2 regions of the Streptomyces sp. NPDC051180 genome follow, and region 2 is predicted to be linked to the other one. Evidence: riboswitches for the same ligand, from Rfam matches in the RefSeq annotation. Region 2 holds a riboswitch; the other holds the start of a gene.
What was found. Region 2 has a riboswitch for cyclic di-AMP ahead of AB0424_RS00490 (C40 family peptidase). Riboswitches for the same ligand answer to the same signal wherever they lie in the genome.

Region 1 (3,397 bases), on a different contig from region 2:
CCGCGAACAGGGACCCGGAGCGGTTCGACGGGCCGGACACGCTCGACCTCGCCCGGCGCGACAACCAGCACCTGGGGTACGGGCACGGCATCCACTACTGCCTGGGCGCGCCGCTCGCGCGGCTGGAGGGCCAGGCGGCGCTCGCGACGCTGCTGACGCGCCTGCCGGATCTGCGACTTGCCGTCGATCCGGACGAACTGCGGTGGCGTGGCGGGCTCATCATGCGTGGATTGCGCACGCTTCCGGTGGAATTCTCCCCGTCCGTTCCCCGCCCGTGAACTGACTTCGCATCAGAAATGTGATCTTCGCGTGATCGCGGGTCGACCGACTTGTGATGAGCGTTCGAATACCGCTACGTTTCCCGGCAGTCTCAGCCGTCACGCGAAAGGCGCTCCTATGCGTTCCGGGAACGGACGACACCGTCGCCCCCGTCAGGCCCCCGCCATCGTCGTCGCCGCCGGTGTCACCGGTTCGGCGATGGCGCTGCCGTTGCTCGCCACGGGCTCCGCATCCGCCGCCGACGCGGCCACCTGGGACCGGGTCGCCGAGTGCGAGTCCGGTGGCCAGTGGAGCGCCAACTTCGGCAACGGGATGTACGGCGGGCTCCAGTTCACCCAGGACAGCTGGGAGCGGAACGGCGGCCTCGCGTACGCCCCCAGCCCCGACCTCGCCAGCCGCGCCCAGCAGATCGCCGTGGCCGAGAAGGCTCTTGCCAAGGGCAGCACCGAGTGGGCCACCTGCGCGCCGATCGCCGGGCTGACGAACGACGGGAAGGCCACCGGGGTGGACCCCGGCCCGACCTCCGTCCCCACGGCCCCCACCGGTCCCGTCGCCGAGTCCAACCGGACCGACGGCACCCCGTCGGGCTCCGCCGGCTCCTTCCGGCACGCCCAGACGCCGAAGACCGCCACGGCCACGCCCACCGCGCCGGCCGTCCCGGAGGACCCGAACGCCTCGCTTCCCCCGACGGTCCCCGTCACCCCCGGCGTGCCCGTCACGCCCGGCACGCCCACGACGCCGGGCACGCCCACGACGCCGGTCACGCCCGACACGTCTGTTACGCCCGGTATGCCCGTTTCCCCCGGAGTGGAGGAGGGTGACGGGTCGTCGACGGCCCCCGGGTCCGGAAAGCATCGGGGCGACGCCGCTCCGGAGGAAACCGACAAGGCGGGCAATTCACCGGAATCCGGCAAGCATGCCTCGCCCACGGACGAGTTGGCGGACGCCTCCACCTCGACGCCGGCGACCGACGCCGCGAAGAATTCGGGCGCAAAGGACAGTGCGGACACTTCGGACGCGTACACCGTGCGGCCCGGCGACAGCCTGTCCGATATCGCGCAGTCGAACGAACTGCCCGGAGGGTGGACGGCCCTCTATGACGCCAACCGCCAGACGGTGGGCGCCGATCCGGACCTGATCCTGCCTGGTCAGAGCCTCGAACTGACGGTGGATCCGGTCACGGCCGAAGGGTAGTTCGGGACTGAATGTCCGGTTCTGGGCAAGTGAGACATGGGTCTCTTCGCCCCAACTGGCGTGTCCTGCCCGTGACCTTTGCCTCCGTCACCTCTCACCTGCACAAACACCCCCCGCCGGAGGGCAAGGAGGGGCGAAATTTCCGCAATGCGCCTCTTTGAACTTCCGGTGGGTCTGTGTCTACGGTCTTAACCGCTCGCCACCGCGGGCCCCGTCGACCGAAACGCCGAATCCTGCCGTCGGTCGATGGGAACAGTCGTCGCGTCAGCGCCGAAGGCAGGAGCGGGGGACCCAAGGTAAGTGCCGGCCCCGGCCGTCGAGAGACGGCCGACGACCGGCTTGGGGTGAAGTCGCGTGCAAGGACACGCGGCCGGGCAACTCATTGGCCCGAACCCGACAGCTCACCTCGCAGGCGTCGGTGAGGAGAATCTCCATGCTGTTTTCCGGCAAGGGCAAACACCGTCGTCCCTCCAAGGCCACCCAGGTCGCCACGCTCGTCGGCGTCACCGGTGTCGCCGTCGCCGCCCCGCTGATGACCGCGGGCACCGCCTCGGCCGCCACGGGCGCCGAGTGGGACCGGGTCGCCCAGTGCGAGTCCGGCGGCAACTGGGCCATCAACACGGGCAACGGCTACTACGGCGGCCTGCAGTTCTCGTCGTCGACGTGGGCCGCGTACGGCGGCACCGCCTACGCCCCCAACGCCCACCAGGCGTCCAAGTCGCAGCAGATCACCGTCGCCGAGAAGGTCCTCGCGGGCCAGGGCAAGGGTGCCTGGCCGAGCTGCGGCGTGGGTCTCTCCCGCACCACCTACACCGGTGGCACCACGGCCCCCGCCCCCGAGCGCAAGGCCACCCAGCCGACCACCCGCAGCGAGCAGCGCCAGGCCCCCAAGAAGGCCACCGCCGCGCAGGCCCCGCGGAAGGCCACCGCCGCGAAGACCGTCGTGACCCCGGCCGGCAAGACGGTCAAGCAGGGTGACGGCGAGTACCGGGTCAAGCCCGGTGACACCCTCGGCACCATCGCCCGGGACCACGGCGTCCAGGGCGGCTGGGCGAAGCTCTTCGACCTGAACAAGGACGTCGTCGAGAACGCCGACCTGATCTACGTGGGCCAGCAGCTCCACCTCAAGTGAGCCCGGCGACCCTCCCGCGGTGACCACCCCGGTCCGACGTGCCCTCCCCCGTGCACGCCGGGCCGGGGTTTCGCCGTGTCAGAGGGAGGGCGTTCGGGACACGGAGGCGGTTACCACCCAGTAGATCTGAGGCCCTTCGTCCCGTAATACCTGCCCTTGGGTCCTTTTTCGTCCCAGGGTGCGGGCGCCCGGCGGGCGGGAGCCCCCGAGCCGGTTAGGCTCTTGTCGCAAGGCCAAGCGACCCTGCACCGACCTTGCGTCACATCCAGCGTCACATCCCAGAAGGAGATGCTCGTGCCGTCCATCGACGTCGTCGTAGCCCGGGAAATCCTGGACTCCCGAGGCAACCCCACGGTCGAGGTCGAGGTCGGCCTCGACGACGGCAGCACCGGTCGTGCTGCCGTTCCGTCCGGTGCCTCCACCGGTGCCTTCGAGGCCATCGAGCTCCGCGACGGTGACCCCAACCGTTACCAGGGCAAGGGTGTCGAGAAGGCCGTCCTCGCCGTCATCGAGCAGATCGGCCCGGAGCTCGTCGGCTACGACGCCACCGAGCAGCGCCTGATCGACCAGGCCATGTTCGACCTGGACGCCACGGAGAACAAGGGATCGCTCGGCGCCAACGCCATCCTCGGCGTCTCCCTCGCCGTCGCGCACGCCGCCTCCGAGGCCAGCGACCTGCCGCTCTTCCGCTACCTCGGCGGCCCGAACGCGCACCTGCTGCCCGTCCCGATGATGAACATCCTCAACGGTGGGTCGCACGCCGACTCCAACGTGGACATCCAGGAGTTCATG
Region 2 (3,397 bases):
TGGCTGCCCAGGGACTTGGACAGGGTGAGGGTCGCGACGACGTCCTCGTCGCCGGCCAGACCGGCCTCGTGCAGGGCTCCCCGGCCGCCTTCGCCGAGCACGCCGAAGCCGTGGGCGTCGTCCACCACCAGACCGGCGCCGTGCGCGCGGCAGGCCGCGGCCAGTTCCGGCAGCGGCGCCTTGTCGCCGTCGACTCCGATCGACGAGACCTCGGCCAACGACGTCATCGCGCAGCTGCTGTACCTCGACCACGCGTCCCCGGGGCAGGACATCGCGCTGTACATCAACTCCCCCGGCGGAGCGGTCACCGCGATGACGGCGATCCACGACACGATGGGCTCGCTCCACTCCGACGTGGAGACGACCTGCCTGGGCCGCGCCGAGTCCACCGCGGCCGTGCTGCTCGCGGCCGGCACCCCGGGCAAGCGCATGGTCCTCCCCGGCGCCCGGGTCACGCTCGAACAGCCCGCCCTGGACGAGCCGATGCGGGGACAGCCGAGCGATCTGGACGTCCACGCGCGCGAACTGCTGCGGCAGCGCGCCCTGGTGGCCGCCATGCTCACCGAACACACGGGGCGGAGCCGGGAGCGGATCGACGCCGACCTGGACCGCCTCACGGTCCTGGACGCCCCCGCGGCGGTCGCGTACGGCCTGGTCGACCACCTCGTCAGCCGCCGGCGGGCTCCCGCCGGCGGCGTGGCGCGGTGAGACCGACGTGGTCCCCGAGCTGCCGCCGCTGCCCGCCCTGACCCGGGCCGAGGGCGAGTTCGTCGACGCCTACCTCGAAGTCGTCGACCTCCTGGGGAAGATCAACCCATCCAGGGGTTCGCATACCTATGGGGCCCTGCGGGCGGCACAAGCCCTGGTGGGGCGAGTCGAGGCGCTGCGTGCCGCCCTGACGCTCATGCACATGCGGGGCGAGAACGAGGTGCACGCGGACACATTGGCGCGCGCCCTGCGGGTGTTGGACGGCGAGCGCCGGACGGGGCGGGTCACCGTCCCCGACACCCGCGCGAGTTGACATTCCCGCGTGTCGTGTCGAGGGCCGGACGGCCGACGCGCGCCGCAGAATCCCTCGCTCGTTCGGCGTAGTCGACGAGTCGACAAATGCAGCGGGTGAGTTGCGCAGCAGGTGTACACATCTGGCGGAATCGAACGTTCCATCGCTGGTGCGGGGCTCGTCGGCCAAACCTCGGAAGATCACAAAGGCTGCCTGTCCACCTGAATGGATCAGTCGTGAGGAGCCTCACATATCGCCGTTTCAACTCGGTTTTCGCCCATGTCGTGAGTCAAGATCCCTGACGACGACAAGCCCCCGCCGCCGCGGCGGGGCGGTCCGGGCGGACGCCGAGTCCTGCCGCTGTCCCGGACGTCTGGTCGACAGGAGTGGATCGGCAGGAGTGGAGGACCCGATTTTTACGGGGCGTACGCGCTGTTCCGGCAGCGAGGCCGCTCCTTGGGGTGAAGCCGCAGCCGCGGCCGGGCATCTTCGCCAGCCCGAACCCGACAGGTCATCCTTCGCAGGCGGCTGACGAAGGGTTGCGCATGACTGCGCAGATGCACGTCCCGTCCCTGCTGTCCCGGGCCGGAGCCGTCTCGGCTCTCACCCTCGCCGCCGTCGGCGGCACGCTGCTCGCACCGGGAGCGGCGCCGGAGGCCCAGGCAGCCACCTCACACGCGTACAAGGCACTCAGCGTCGCCCAGTCCAAGAAGGGAGCCCCGTACCGGTACGGAGCCAGTGGACCCACCCGGTTCGACTGCTCCGGCCTGACGCTCTACGCGTACAAGAAGGCGGGCAAGTCGCTGCCCCGCACCGCGCAGCAGCAGTACAACAAGACCCGGCACATCGCCGCGTCCAGCAGACAACAGGGGGACCTGGTCTTCTTCCACTCCGGTGGGAGGGTCTACCACGTGGGCATCTACGCCGGGGCGGGCAAGATCTGGCACTCGCCCAAGACGGGCTCGTGGGTGAAGCTCGACAGGATCTGGTCGTCGAAGGTCTACTACGGCCGCGTCCGATGACGACCCGTGTACGGCCGCGTCCCTGACGGCCCCCGGCCGCTGACACGGCCTCTCGGACCGGCATGAGCAGCGGGGTGGCGCCGCCCCGCTCTCCGGCCGGACCACCGCCCCGGCACCCCGGTGTCCCCGTCGGCACCACCGGCGTGGAACCTCCACGAGCCGCCGGAGCCCCGTACGACCGCCCCTCCCCGCACCACCGTGCGGCCGCCCCGTCCCGGCGGCCGGCCGGCCCCTGCGGGCGGGTCAGCGGATCGGTACGGGGGCGGCCGTCCAGGGGAGGGTGATCCAGACCGTCTTGCCGCCGTCGTCGGTCGGCGTGACGGAGAACCGGCCGCCCGCCTCGGCCGCGAGCGAGCGGATGATGACGAGGCCGCGGCCGTTGTCCTGCTGGACCGCCGCCGGCAGACGGCGGGGCCTGCGGGGGTGGCTGTCGGTCACCCCGATGTGGAGGACCTCCTCGCGCACCAGACGGACGTCGACGGTGAACGTCGGCGACAGGCCGAAGGTGTGGAGGACGGCGTTGGTGGCCAGTTCCGAGACGATCAGACGGATCGCGTCGGCGGTGTCCGCGGTGTCGTCGAGTCCCCAGCCGGTGAGGACGTCCGCGACGTACCGCCGGGCCGTGGGGACCGAGGCGGGCTCGCTCGGCAGCGTGACGGATGCTTCCTGGTGATCTGCCATGCGACGCTGTCCCTTTCCCGCCGGGAACATCGTCCCGGATTGCACTTCGCGTCAGAGTGCCACCGATCGTGCCGCCCCGGGCGGGGTTCCACCAAGATATGTCCCTGTCTGTCGCCCGAAGCGGTGAACTCTGCGGCCCGCGCACACGCTTGGGCCGCCGTCGCGTCGGCCGGCGGGCATCCGGCCGCCCCGTCCGGGCGGCGCCGGGCGACTCAGCCGACGGGCGCCGTCCGCAGGATCGTCTCCACCGCGCACTCGATCTGCGCGTCGGTCAGGTCGGCCCGGGCCGTCAGGCGCAGCCGCGAGATGCCGTCGGGCACCGAGGGCGGCCGGAAGCAGCCGACGACCAGGCCCTGCTCGCGGCAGTCCGCGGCCCAGGCGAGCGCGGCCTCCGGGGAGGGGGCGCGGACCGAGACGACGGCGGCGTCGGGGCGGGCCGCGGTCAGCCCGGCGTCGGTGAGCCGCCGGTGCAGGACGGTCGCGACGGTCCGGGCCCGCTCGGCGAGGCCCGGTTCCGCGGCGATCCCCCGCAGGGCGGCCAGCGCGCCGCCCGCGGCGGCGGGGGCGAGCCCGGTGTCGAAGATGAAGGTGCGGGCTGCGTTCACCAGGTGCTCGACGACCCGGGCGGGCCCGAGGACGGCGCCGCCCTGGCTGCCCAGGGACTTGGACAGGGTGAGGGTCGCGACGACGTCCT

Region 1: another riboswitch for cyclic di-AMP. It lies ahead of AB0424_RS26870 (transglycosylase family protein); the one in region 2 lies ahead of AB0424_RS00490 (C40 family peptidase).

The regions. Positions count from the first base shown of each region.
Region 1 covers NZ_JBFBBC010000018.1:56,957-60,353, forward strand. Annotated here, with positions in the region: gene AB0424_RS26860 (cytochrome P450) at 1-278, shown strand, start outside; gene AB0424_RS26865 (transglycosylase family protein) at 397-1,473, shown strand; cyclic di-AMP (ydaO/yuaA leader) riboswitch at 1,732-1,903, shown strand; gene AB0424_RS26870 (transglycosylase family protein) at 1,907-2,605, shown strand; gene eno (phosphopyruvate hydratase) at 2,894-3,397, shown strand, end outside.
Region 2 covers NZ_JBFBBC010000001.1:96,983-100,379, reverse strand. Annotated here, with positions in the region: partial or broken gene AB0424_RS00505 (aminotransferase class I/II-fold pyridoxal phosphate-dependent enzyme) at 1-194, opposite strand, end outside; gene AB0424_RS00500 (ATP-dependent Clp protease proteolytic subunit) at 181-708, shown strand; gene AB0424_RS00495 (hypothetical protein) at 716-1,021, shown strand; cyclic di-AMP (ydaO/yuaA leader) riboswitch at 1,336-1,542, shown strand; gene AB0424_RS00490 (C40 family peptidase) at 1,546-2,022, shown strand; gene AB0424_RS00485 (ATP-binding protein) at 2,266-2,703, opposite strand; gene AB0424_RS00480 (8-amino-7-oxononanoate synthase) at 2,916-3,397, opposite strand, start outside.